Regions from separate parts of the Pseudomonas sp. FW305-E2 genome, predicted to be linked through region 2. Evidence: predicted binding sites of a transcription regulator. Region 2 holds the regulator's gene; each other region holds the start of a gene.
What was found. The regulator FliA, encoded in region 2, starts transcription of late flagellar genes. The targets are predictions, from matches to a motif close to CTAAAGTTTNNNNNNNNNNNGCCGNTAA.
Positions count from the first base shown of each region.

Region 1 (3,276 bases), on a different contig from region 2:
GGCCGACAGCTCCCAGTTACCGTACTCGCCAGTGCCAGCATACGGCTTGGCATCGGTATGGCCGCTGATGCTGATCTTGTTCGGCACCGCCTTGATGGTGTCGGCCATGGCCAGCAGGATATCTTCGAAGTAAGGCTGCAGGCGCGCGCTACCGATGTCGAACATCGGTCGGTTCTCAGCATCCATGATCTGGATGCGCAGGCCGTCCTGGGTGATCTCGAACAGGATCTGGTCCTTGAACTTCTGCAGCTGCGGGTTCTCTTCCACCTTGTTCTGCAGTTCCTGCAGCAACAGCTCCAGACGCTCGCGCTCGACCTGCTCGGCCATGGTCTCGACCTGGTCCTTGTTCAGCTGAGTGGGGGACTGCTGCGTCGGCTCGGTCTTCACTTCCGGATTGATGGTTTTATCCGGCGCCATCTCCGGGGAACCCCCCAGGTCGATGACATAAGGCGTGCCACTCTCGGAGAAACCAATAGGGTCCTGGAAGTAGCCGGCAATGGCGATCTTCTGCTCAGGCGTGGCCGTGGACAACAGCCACAGCACCAGGAAGAACGCCATCATCGCCGTGGCGAAGTCGGCAAAGGCGATTTTCCAGGCGCCACCATGGTGGCCGCCGCCAAAGCGCTTGACGCGCTTGACGATGATGGGCTGATTGTTCTCCATGACTCAGCGACCGCGAACCGCTTGTTCCAGTTCGGCGAAGCTTGGGCGGTGCTTGGGGTACAGCACCTTGCGCCCGAACTCGACCGCCAGCGAAGGTGGCATGCCCGACGCCGAGGCCACCAGCGAAGCCTTGATCGATTCGTAGAGGTTCAGTTCTTCCTTGGCATCGTGCTCCAGGCACTTGGCCAAAGGGCCGAAGAACCCGTAAGCCGCCAGAATACCGAAGAAGGTACCCACCAGCGCCGCACCTACGTGCATGCCGATGGCCGCCTGATCGCCATCGCCCAGCGAGGCCATGGTCACCACGATACCCAGTACCGCCGCAACGATACCGAACCCGGGCATACCGTCGGCGATGCCGGTCACCGCGTGGGACGGGTGCTCCAGCTCTTCCTTCATGCTCAGCAGTTCCATGTCGAACAGGCCCTCGAGCTCGTGCGGGGCCATGTTGCCGGTGGACATGATGCGCAGGTAATCGCAGACGAACGCGGTCATGCGCTCATCGGCCAGTACCGTCGGGTACTTGGCGAAGATCGGGCTGGCAGCGGCGTCCTCGATGTCGGCCTCGATGGCCATCATGCCTTCGCGACGGCTCTTGTTGAGGATTTCGTACACAAGGCCCAGCACCTCCAGGTAGAAGGCATGGCTGAAGCGCGAGCCGAACATCTTCATCGACTTCTTGATGACGTGCATGGTCATGTGGCCAGGGTTGGCCTGCAGGAATGCACCAAAGGCCGCACCGCCGATGATCAGTACTTCGAACGGCTGGATCAGCGCTGCGATCTTGCCGTGGGAGAGCACGTAGCCGCCGAGCACGCTCGCGAATACGACGATGATGCCGATAATTTTAGCCATAGGTTCAAAGCACTTGCTGTCGTGGTCAGGGGAAGAGACGGGAGCTTTAAAACTCTTCTTCTACTTATCGGCAGAACTGCGCCAGACTATAGCCACTCAATGCGAAAAGCCAGTTCGGACTGATGTCAAAATGCCAATTGAAACCAAGGTGCCCACTCAGGCCCCGCGTACGCTAGAGGCCTGGGTAAAGCTGCTCGAGAGTGTTCGCATCCCCGTGCCGAAGCACAGCTACGACCGGGTCATGGCTGCCATCCACGATAGCCGTCGCTCGCTGCGCGATATCGCCGAACTGATGCAGGATAGCCCGGCACTGGTGCTGTCAGTGATGCGCGAAGCCAATCACCCCACCAATGCCAGCCTTGCCGAACCCGCCGAAAGCCTGGAAGTCGCCCTCAACCGCCTGGGCCTGGAGCGCAGCGAGCAGCTTCTCAAACGCCTGCCGGCGCTGCCCGTGGAGGAAATTCCGCCGGTACTGTGCCAGTTCCAGATGATCAGCCAGCATGCGGCACAGCAGGCCAGCGGCCTGTTCGCCAGCCGCCTGGCACGGCTGTGGCAAGAGATTCACTGGGGCAGCCTGCTGTTCCTGTCGCCACTCTGGCCACTGGCACTGGCCTACCCCAAGCTGCTCGACACTTGGGAGCTGCGGGTTATCCACAAAGGTGAAGACGCCGCCCACGTCGAGGAAGAACTGTTTGGCGTGCGCATCATGGCGCTGTGCCAGACCATGGCCGAGTATTGGCGCCTGCCCCAATGGGTCACCCAGGGTTATCGCCTGCTACTGGAAGAGCGCGAACAACTGGCCCAGGTGCTGAATATCGCCCGCGACGAAGACCTGCTCAGCCAGCAACACCGCCTGGACGCCGAGCCCGGCCTGCGGCGCTGGTTCAACCAGCCGGCCAATACCGTACTGCTGGCCAACAACCTGGCCCTGGCGGCACAGGTCGGCTGGGACAACCCGCACCTGCTGCGCTGGCAACTGCTGACCGCGCTGTACCTGCAAACCTCGCTGGAAGATGTGCAGCAGCAGGTGCACCAGCAGGCTGCCGCCAGCGCCCGCCGCCACGCCCGGCATGCCCTGTTCCACCCGGCCGAGGCCTTGATCTGGCCGTGGCACCAACGCCGCCCTCACCCGGACATGCTGGCCCCGCCACCGCCCAGCAGCGACGACCTGGCACGCTGGCGCACGCTGTGCCAGCACCTGCTGGCCCAACCCAGCCCGTTCACCAACACCGTGCACCTGGCCACGCAGGCCCGTGAGGCCCTGCTGGCCTGCGGCATGCAACGCATCATGCTGCTTAGCCTGGACAAGGCCAGTGACTACCTGCGCGTGCAGCAAATTGCCGGCCTGCCCAAGGAGGCCGGGGCTCTGGCCCTGCAGGTATCGCAGAACAAGCTGCTGCAAAAGCTGCTGAGTCAGGCCGGGCAGTTGCGCATCACACCGGAAAACCACAGCCAGTTCTCGGCGCTGCTGCCCGCCCCGCTGCGCACCTTGTTCCGCAGCGAACATGTACTGCTTCGCTCGCTGGCTGCGAACGACCAGGTGCTGATGCTGTTGGTGGCCGACCAGGGCTGCCGGCCTTTGGCCGATATCAGCGTGCAAGCCTTCGGCAAGACCGCGCAATGCATCGAGCGGGCCTTGTCGGTGTTTACCAACCGCAAGGGTTGAGCCTTGCGCTACAATCGCCCCTCTTTCCACACTGGAGACCGTGGATGACCGACTTTTCCGGCCTGCCCCTGGTGATCGAAGCTGCAGACCTG
Region 1 is NZ_JBYSYE010000003.1:165,519-168,794, forward strand. It holds gene motB (flagellar motor protein MotB) at 1-663, opposite strand, end outside; gene motA (flagellar motor stator protein MotA) at 667-1,518, opposite strand; gene AC3WLP_RS04690 (HDOD domain-containing protein) at 1,649-3,184, shown strand; gene AC3WLP_RS04695 (rhodanese-like domain-containing protein) at 3,229-3,276, shown strand, end outside.
Region 1: a site for FliA is predicted at 1,583-1,610, ahead of motA (flagellar motor stator protein MotA). Genes of this name have one in related genera too.

Region 2 (3,276 bases):
CACTTCGCGGCGCATAAAGCGCTGCCAGTCGGTGCTCAGGGCCTTGGCCTCGCTGGCCAGCTCATTGAGCACCGGTGTGCTTTCCTCGACCAGGTCCATGGTGCGGTTGGCCGCGCCCTCGGTCAGCTTGACCACATACGACAGGCGCTCGGTGGCGTCGGTAATTTGCGACACCTCTTCTGCCTGCGGCATGGTGGGGTCGATCTGGAAACTGACGATGGCACTGTGCAGCTCGCGAGTCAGCTTGCCGACTTCCTGGTACAGGCCGCGGTCGCGGGTCTGGTTCAGTTCGTGAATCAACTGCACCGCCTCGCCGAAACGGCCCCGCTCCAGGCTTTCGACCAACTCCTGGGCATGCTTCTTCAGGGTCGACTCGAACTCGCCCAAAGACGTTTGTGATGAATCCATGACGCGCCCCCCTGACGTGACTCAGCCGTTGACGCGTTCGAAGATCTTCTCGATCTTCTCTTTGAGCACCTGAGCGGTGAACGGTTTGACCACGTAACCATTGACGCCGGCCTGTGCCGCTTCAATGATCTGGTCGCGCTTGGCTTCAGCGGTCACCATCAAGACCGGCATGCTTTTCAGCTTGTCGCTGGCACGCACTTTACGCAGCAGGTCGATGCCGGACATGCCCGGCATGTTCCAGTCGGTCACCAGGAAGTCGTAGTGACCGTTTTCCAGCATCGGCAACGCCGTGGTGCCGTCATCGGCTTCGTCGGTGTTGGTGAAACCCAGGTCACGCAACAGGTTCTTGATGATCCGCCGCATCGTCGAAAAGTCGTCAACGATGAGGATTTTCATGTTCTTGTCCAATTAGACCTCCAAGCAGTCTCAAACGCGCTCGGCCTACCGAGCACGCACTCATTCAATTCGGTACAACGTGGAAAACGACTGCAACGACAGTGGGCTCAACGCACCCGCCATTCCCCCAGGCGGCTGCGCAGGCGCGCGGCACATTGGCTGTGCAACTGGCTGACCCGCGACTCGCTGACACCCAGCACCTCACCGATTTCCTTGAGGTTCAGCTCTTCGTCGTAGTACAGCGCCAGCACCAGGCGCTCACGCTCCGGCAGGTTGGCGATAGCCTCGGTCAGGGCAGCCTGGAAGCGCTCCTCCTCCAGGCCGCGCGCAGGTTCGACCTGGCCACTGGCGCCATCCTCATGCAGCCCTTCGTGCTCGCCGTCCTGCAACAGGTCGTCAAAGCTGAACAGGCGGCTGCCCAGGGTATCGTTCAAGATCCCGTAGTAATCATCGAGACTCAATTGGAGTTCGGCAGCAACTTCATGATCTTTAGCGTCACGGCCTGTTCTGGCCTCAACTGCACGCATGGCATCACTGACCATACGGGTGTTGCGGTGTACCGAACGCGGTGCCCAATCGCCTTTGCGCACTTCGTCCAGCATGGCCCCGCGGATGCGGATGCCGGCGTAGGTCTCAAAGCTGGCGCCCTTGCTGGCGTCGTATTTGTTGGCCACTTCCAGCAGGCCGATCATGCCGGCCTGGATCAGGTCCTCGACTTGCACATTGGCCGGCAACCGCGCCAACAGGTGGTACGCGATGCGCTTGACCAGCGGGGCGTAGCGTTCGATCAGCTCGTACTGGGCGTCCTTCGCCGCCCGGCTGTACATCTTGAAGCCACTGGCGTTCATAGTACGGGTCCCGCGCTGGTGGGTTGCACCAAGCGCTCGACAAAGAACTCCAGATGGCCGCGCGGATTGGCCGGCAGCGGCCAGCTGTCGACCTTCTGGGCAATCGCCTTGAAGGCCAGCGCGCACTTGGAGCGAGGGAAGGCTTCGTAGACGGCACGCTGCTTCTGCACCGCCTTGCGCACGCACTCGTCGTACGGCACGGCACCCACGTACTGCAGGGCAACGTCAAGGAAGCGGTCGGTGACCTTGGTCAGCTTGGCAAACAGGTTGCGCCCTTCCTGCGGGCTCTGCGCCATGTTGGCCAACACACGGAAACGGTTCATGCCATAGTCGCGATTGAGCAGCTTGATCAACGCGTAGGCGTCGGTAATCGAGGTAGGTTCATCACACACCACCAGCAGCACTTCCTGGGCGGCGCGAACGAAGCTGACCACCGAGTCACCGATACCCGCAGCGGTATCGATCACCAACACATCGAGGTTGTCGCCGATTTCGCTGAACGCCTGGATCAGCCCGGCATGCTGGGCCGGGGCCAGATGCACCATGCTCTGGGTACCCGAGGCTGCCGGTACGATGCGCACACCGCCGGGGCCCTGCAGCATCACGTCACGCAGCTCGCAACGCCCTTCAATCACATCGGCGAGGGTACGTTTGGGGGTAAGGCCCAGCAACACGTCGACATTGGCCAGGCCCAGGTCGGCGTCCAGCAGCATGACCCTGCGGCCAAGCTCGGCCAGCGCCAGGGACAAGTTCACTGAAACGTTAGTCTTGCCGACGCCACCTTTGCCACCGGTCACGGCGATCACCTGTACGGGATGCATGCTACCCATGTCTGTTCTTTACCTTGTCTCGCTGGGACTCAGGCCACACGTAGGGCAATTCTGCGTGCCCCTTGGCATAGCGACTTTGCACACGCTTCATGGTCAACCCGCTCGCCGTGGGTTGTGATAGAGATCAGCGAACATGTCGGCCATGGCCTCTTCGCTGGGCTCGTCCTGCTGCTGCACATTCACCGCCCGCGTGACCAACTGGTGGCCCCTTGGCAGGTGCAGGTCGTCAGGAATGCGTGGGCCATCGGTAAGATAGGCCACTGGCAGTTCATGACTGATGGCAAGGCTCAACACATCGCCAAGGCTTGCCGTTTCATCGAGTTTGGTCAGGATGCAGCCGGCCAGGCCACAGCGCTTGTAGCTGTGGTAGGCGGCGGTCAGCACCTGCTTCTGGCTGGTGGTGGCCAGCACCAGGTAGTTCTTCGCGGCAATGCCACGCCCGGCCAAGGTTTCCAGCTGCATGCGCAGCGCAGGGTCGCTGGCTTGCAGGCCGGCAGTATCGATCAGCACCACGCGCTTGCGCAGCAGTGGCTCCAGCGCTGCTGCCAGCGACTGGCCCGGGTCGACGTAAGTCACCGGCACGTTGAGGATGCGGCCCAGGGTCTTGAGCTGCTCCTGGGCGCCGATACGGAAGCTGTCCATGCTCACCAGCGCCAGGTTCTGCGCGCCGTACTTGAGCACGTAGCGCGCGGCCAGCTTGGCCAGGGTGGTGGTCTTGCCCATACCCGCCGGGCCGACCATGGCGATCACCCCGCCCTCTTCGATCGGCTCGATTTCAGGTACTTCGATCATCC
Region 2 is NZ_JBYSYE010000010.1:113,675-116,950, reverse strand. It holds gene AC3WLP_RS11575 (protein phosphatase CheZ) at 1-408, opposite strand, end outside; gene AC3WLP_RS11570 (chemotaxis response regulator CheY) at 430-804, opposite strand; gene fliA (RNA polymerase sigma factor FliA) at 912-1,652, opposite strand; gene fleN (flagellar synthesis regulator FleN) at 1,649-2,482, opposite strand; gene flhF (flagellar biosynthesis GTPase FlhF) at 2,576-3,276, opposite strand, start outside.

Region 3 (3,276 bases), on a different contig from region 2:
AACGAACAGGCTGTAGCCCAGCAAGGGCGGCTGGGGGCCTTGTTCTTCGACAACGGCGCCTGTGACCACCGCCTGCTACCGCAGGCTGTACTGCACCGCTATTACCGCAATGCCTTGCGCAGCAGCTTCAGCAGCAATAGCGTGCGCCACGGCAGCGAGTGCAGCAGCCGCAATCTGCGCAGCGCCTTGGCCGAGATGCTGCGGCACAATCGCAGCCTGAACGTTGGCGCCGAGCATATCTGCCTGACCCAGGGGGTGCAGATGTCGCTGTCCCTGGTGGCCAGTGTGTTGCTCAAGCCGGGTGACGTTGTGCTGGTCGAGCGCCTGAGTTACCCCCCCGCCTGGGAGATCTTCCGTCAGCTGGGTGCCCGCCTGGTGACTGTGGAGCTGGACCATGAGGGGTGCCGGGTCGATCAGCTAGATGCCCTGTGCCGGCAGCACAAGGTGCGGATGATGTACATAACACCCCATCACCAGTTCCCGACCACGGTCAGCCTGCCAGCCGGGCGCAGGCAACAGCTGCTGGAGCTGGCGCGCCAGCATGCCTTTTGCGTGGTCGAAGAAGATTACGACTACGAATACCACTTTGCCGGGCGGCCTTATCTGCCGTTGGCCAGCGACCGCCAGCAGCGGCACGTGGTTTACATTGGCTCACTGTCCAAGCCTTTGGGCAGCACGTTCCGTTGCAGCTATATCGTGGCACCGGTGGAAGTGACAACCGTGCTGGAACGCAGGGCGATGTTGACCCTGGGGCAGGGCGATGCAGTCATGCAGCAGATGTTGGCGGACCTGATCAATGATGGCGAACTGAAGAAGCACTTGCGCCGCGTCAACCGCGAGTACCGGCGCCGGCGCGAAACCTTGTTGGGGTGCTTGCGCGATGCGTTTGGCGAACAGATCAGCGTGCAGGCGCCAGAAGGTGGCCTGGCGCTGTGGGTGAGGTTTGCCGATGAGATCAATGTGGATCAGTTGGTCGACAAAGCGCTGGAACGGGACCTGGTGGTGCGCAGTGGGCGACAGTTTTCACCGTTTGGCCATGCCGAGAATGCCTTGCGCCTGGGGTTTGCTTCGCTGGATGCGGATGAGATTCGGCAGGCGACCCAACGCCTGGCAGACGCCGCGAAAGCGATTGGCAAGGCGCGGTGGCTGTAGGCATGGCCTTGTGTCGCGACAGGGGATGGCACGGGCTTCGCCCGTGTTCGCGGGCAAGCGCGCTCCCACAGTGATCGCGGTGGGCTCAGGATTTGTGCAGGAGGGTTACGCCCCCAAGGGGCGCGAGGCCTCTGGGCCTCAACGCATTCCGTTCGGTTACCGCACATAACCGCATCTCGGCGCCTCAAGCCTGCGCCAGCACCTCCGATAGCAGCACACCCACCCTCGAATCTTCGATCAGAAGTGGTGCCAACAAGGAGTACTGCCCGCATGCTTGCCAACCTGAAAATTCGCACCGGAATGTTCTGGGTGTTGTCGCTGTTCAGCCTGACCCTGCTGTTTTCGACGGCCAGTGCCTGGTGGGCTGCCGTGGGTAGCGACCAGCAGATCACTGAACTGGATCAGACTGCGCACCAGTCGGACCGGTTGAACAATGCGTTGCTGATGGCGATTCGCTCCAGCGCCAACGTGTCTTCGGGCTTTATCGAGCAGTTGGGTGGCCATGACGAGAGTGCAGGCAAGCGCATGGCGCTGTCGGTGGAGCTGAACAACAAGAGCCAGGCGCTGGTCGACGAATTTGTCGAAAACGCCCGTGAACCCGCCCTTCGCGTGCTGGCAACCGAGCTGCAGGCTACCTTTGCCGAATACGCCAAGGCGGTGGCCGGGCAGCGTGAAGCGACCCGCCAGCGTTCGCTGGAGCAGTATTTCAAGGTCAACAGCGATGCCGGTAATGCCATGGGGCGGTTGCAAACCCTGCGCCAGCAGCTGGTGACCACACTGAGCGAACGTGGCCAGCAAATCATGCTCGAGTCCGACCGGCGTCTGGCCCGGGCGCAATTGCTGAGCCTGTGCCTGCTGGGCATGACCGTGGTGCTGGCGGTGCTGTGCTGGGCGTTCATTGCCCAGCGTGTGTTGCACCCCCTGCGTGAAGCCGGTGGGCATTTCCGGCGCATTGCCAGTGGCGACCTGAGCGTGCCGGTGCAAGGGCAGGGTAACAACGAAATCGGGCAACTGTTCCATGAGCTCCAGCGCATGCAGCAGAGCCAGCGCGACACCCTTGGGCAGATCAACGACTGTGCCCGGCAGCTGGACGCCGCCGCCACGGCGTTGAACGCGGTCACCGAGGAAAGCGCCAACAACCTGCGTCAGCAGGGGCAGGAGCTGGAGCAGGCCGCCACCGCCGTGACCGAAATGACCACGGCAGTGGAGGAGGTGGCGCGCAACGCGATCACCACCTCGCAAACCACCAGTGAATCCAACCAGCTGGCTGCGCAAAGCCGCCGGCAGGTCAGCGAAAACATCGACGGCACCGAAGCCATGACCCGCGAGATCCAGACCAGCAGTGCGCACCTGCAGCAGTTGGTGGGGCAGGTGCGGGACATCGGCAAGGTGCTGGAAGTGATCCGCTCGGTGTCCGAGCAGACCAACCTGCTGGCGCTCAATGCTGCCATCGAGGCGGCCCGTGCCGGTGAGGCCGGGCGCGGCTTTGCGGTGGTGGCGGATGAGGTGCGCACACTGGCCTACCGCACGCAACAATCGACCCAGGAAATCGAGCAGATGATCGGCAGCGTACAGGCGGGGACCGAAGCTGCGGTAGCATCCATGCAGGCCAGCACCAACCGCGCCCAGTCGACACTGGACGTGACCCTGGCCTCGGGACAAGTGCTGGAGGGCATCTACAGTGCGATCGGCGAAATAAACGAGCGCAATCTGGTCATTGCCAGTGCGGCCGAAGAGCAGGCTCAGGTGGCGCGGGAAGTAGACCGCAACTTGCTGAACATCCGCGAACTGTCCAACCATTCCGCGGCAGGTGCGCAGCAGACCAGCGAGGCGAGCAAGGCGTTGTCGGGGCTGGTGGGGGAGATGACGGCGTTGGTGGGGCGGTTCAAGGTTTGAGGCGCTGCGCCTGCGTGGAACATTAAGATAAGGTTAAACTTATTTAAAGTTCCCCTTGCGGGTTGACTTCGATACTACGCTTGAATAAAGTTCGACCGCCCCGAGCGCGGGGCCTTTTTTCCCTTCACTGAAGAATTCAATGGACACAGTATCTCGTCGCTGCCTGACCTCTGCCGAATGGCCGGGTCAGGCACTTGAACCGGAACACCGGTCCCGACACCCTGGTCG
Region 3 is NZ_JBYSYE010000012.1:85,963-89,238, forward strand. It holds gene pdxR (MocR-like pyridoxine biosynthesis transcription factor PdxR) at 1-1,152, shown strand, start outside; gene AC3WLP_RS12525 (methyl-accepting chemotaxis protein) at 1,423-3,048, shown strand.
Region 3: a site for FliA is predicted at 1,336-1,363, ahead of AC3WLP_RS12525 (methyl-accepting chemotaxis protein). Genes of this name have one in related genera too.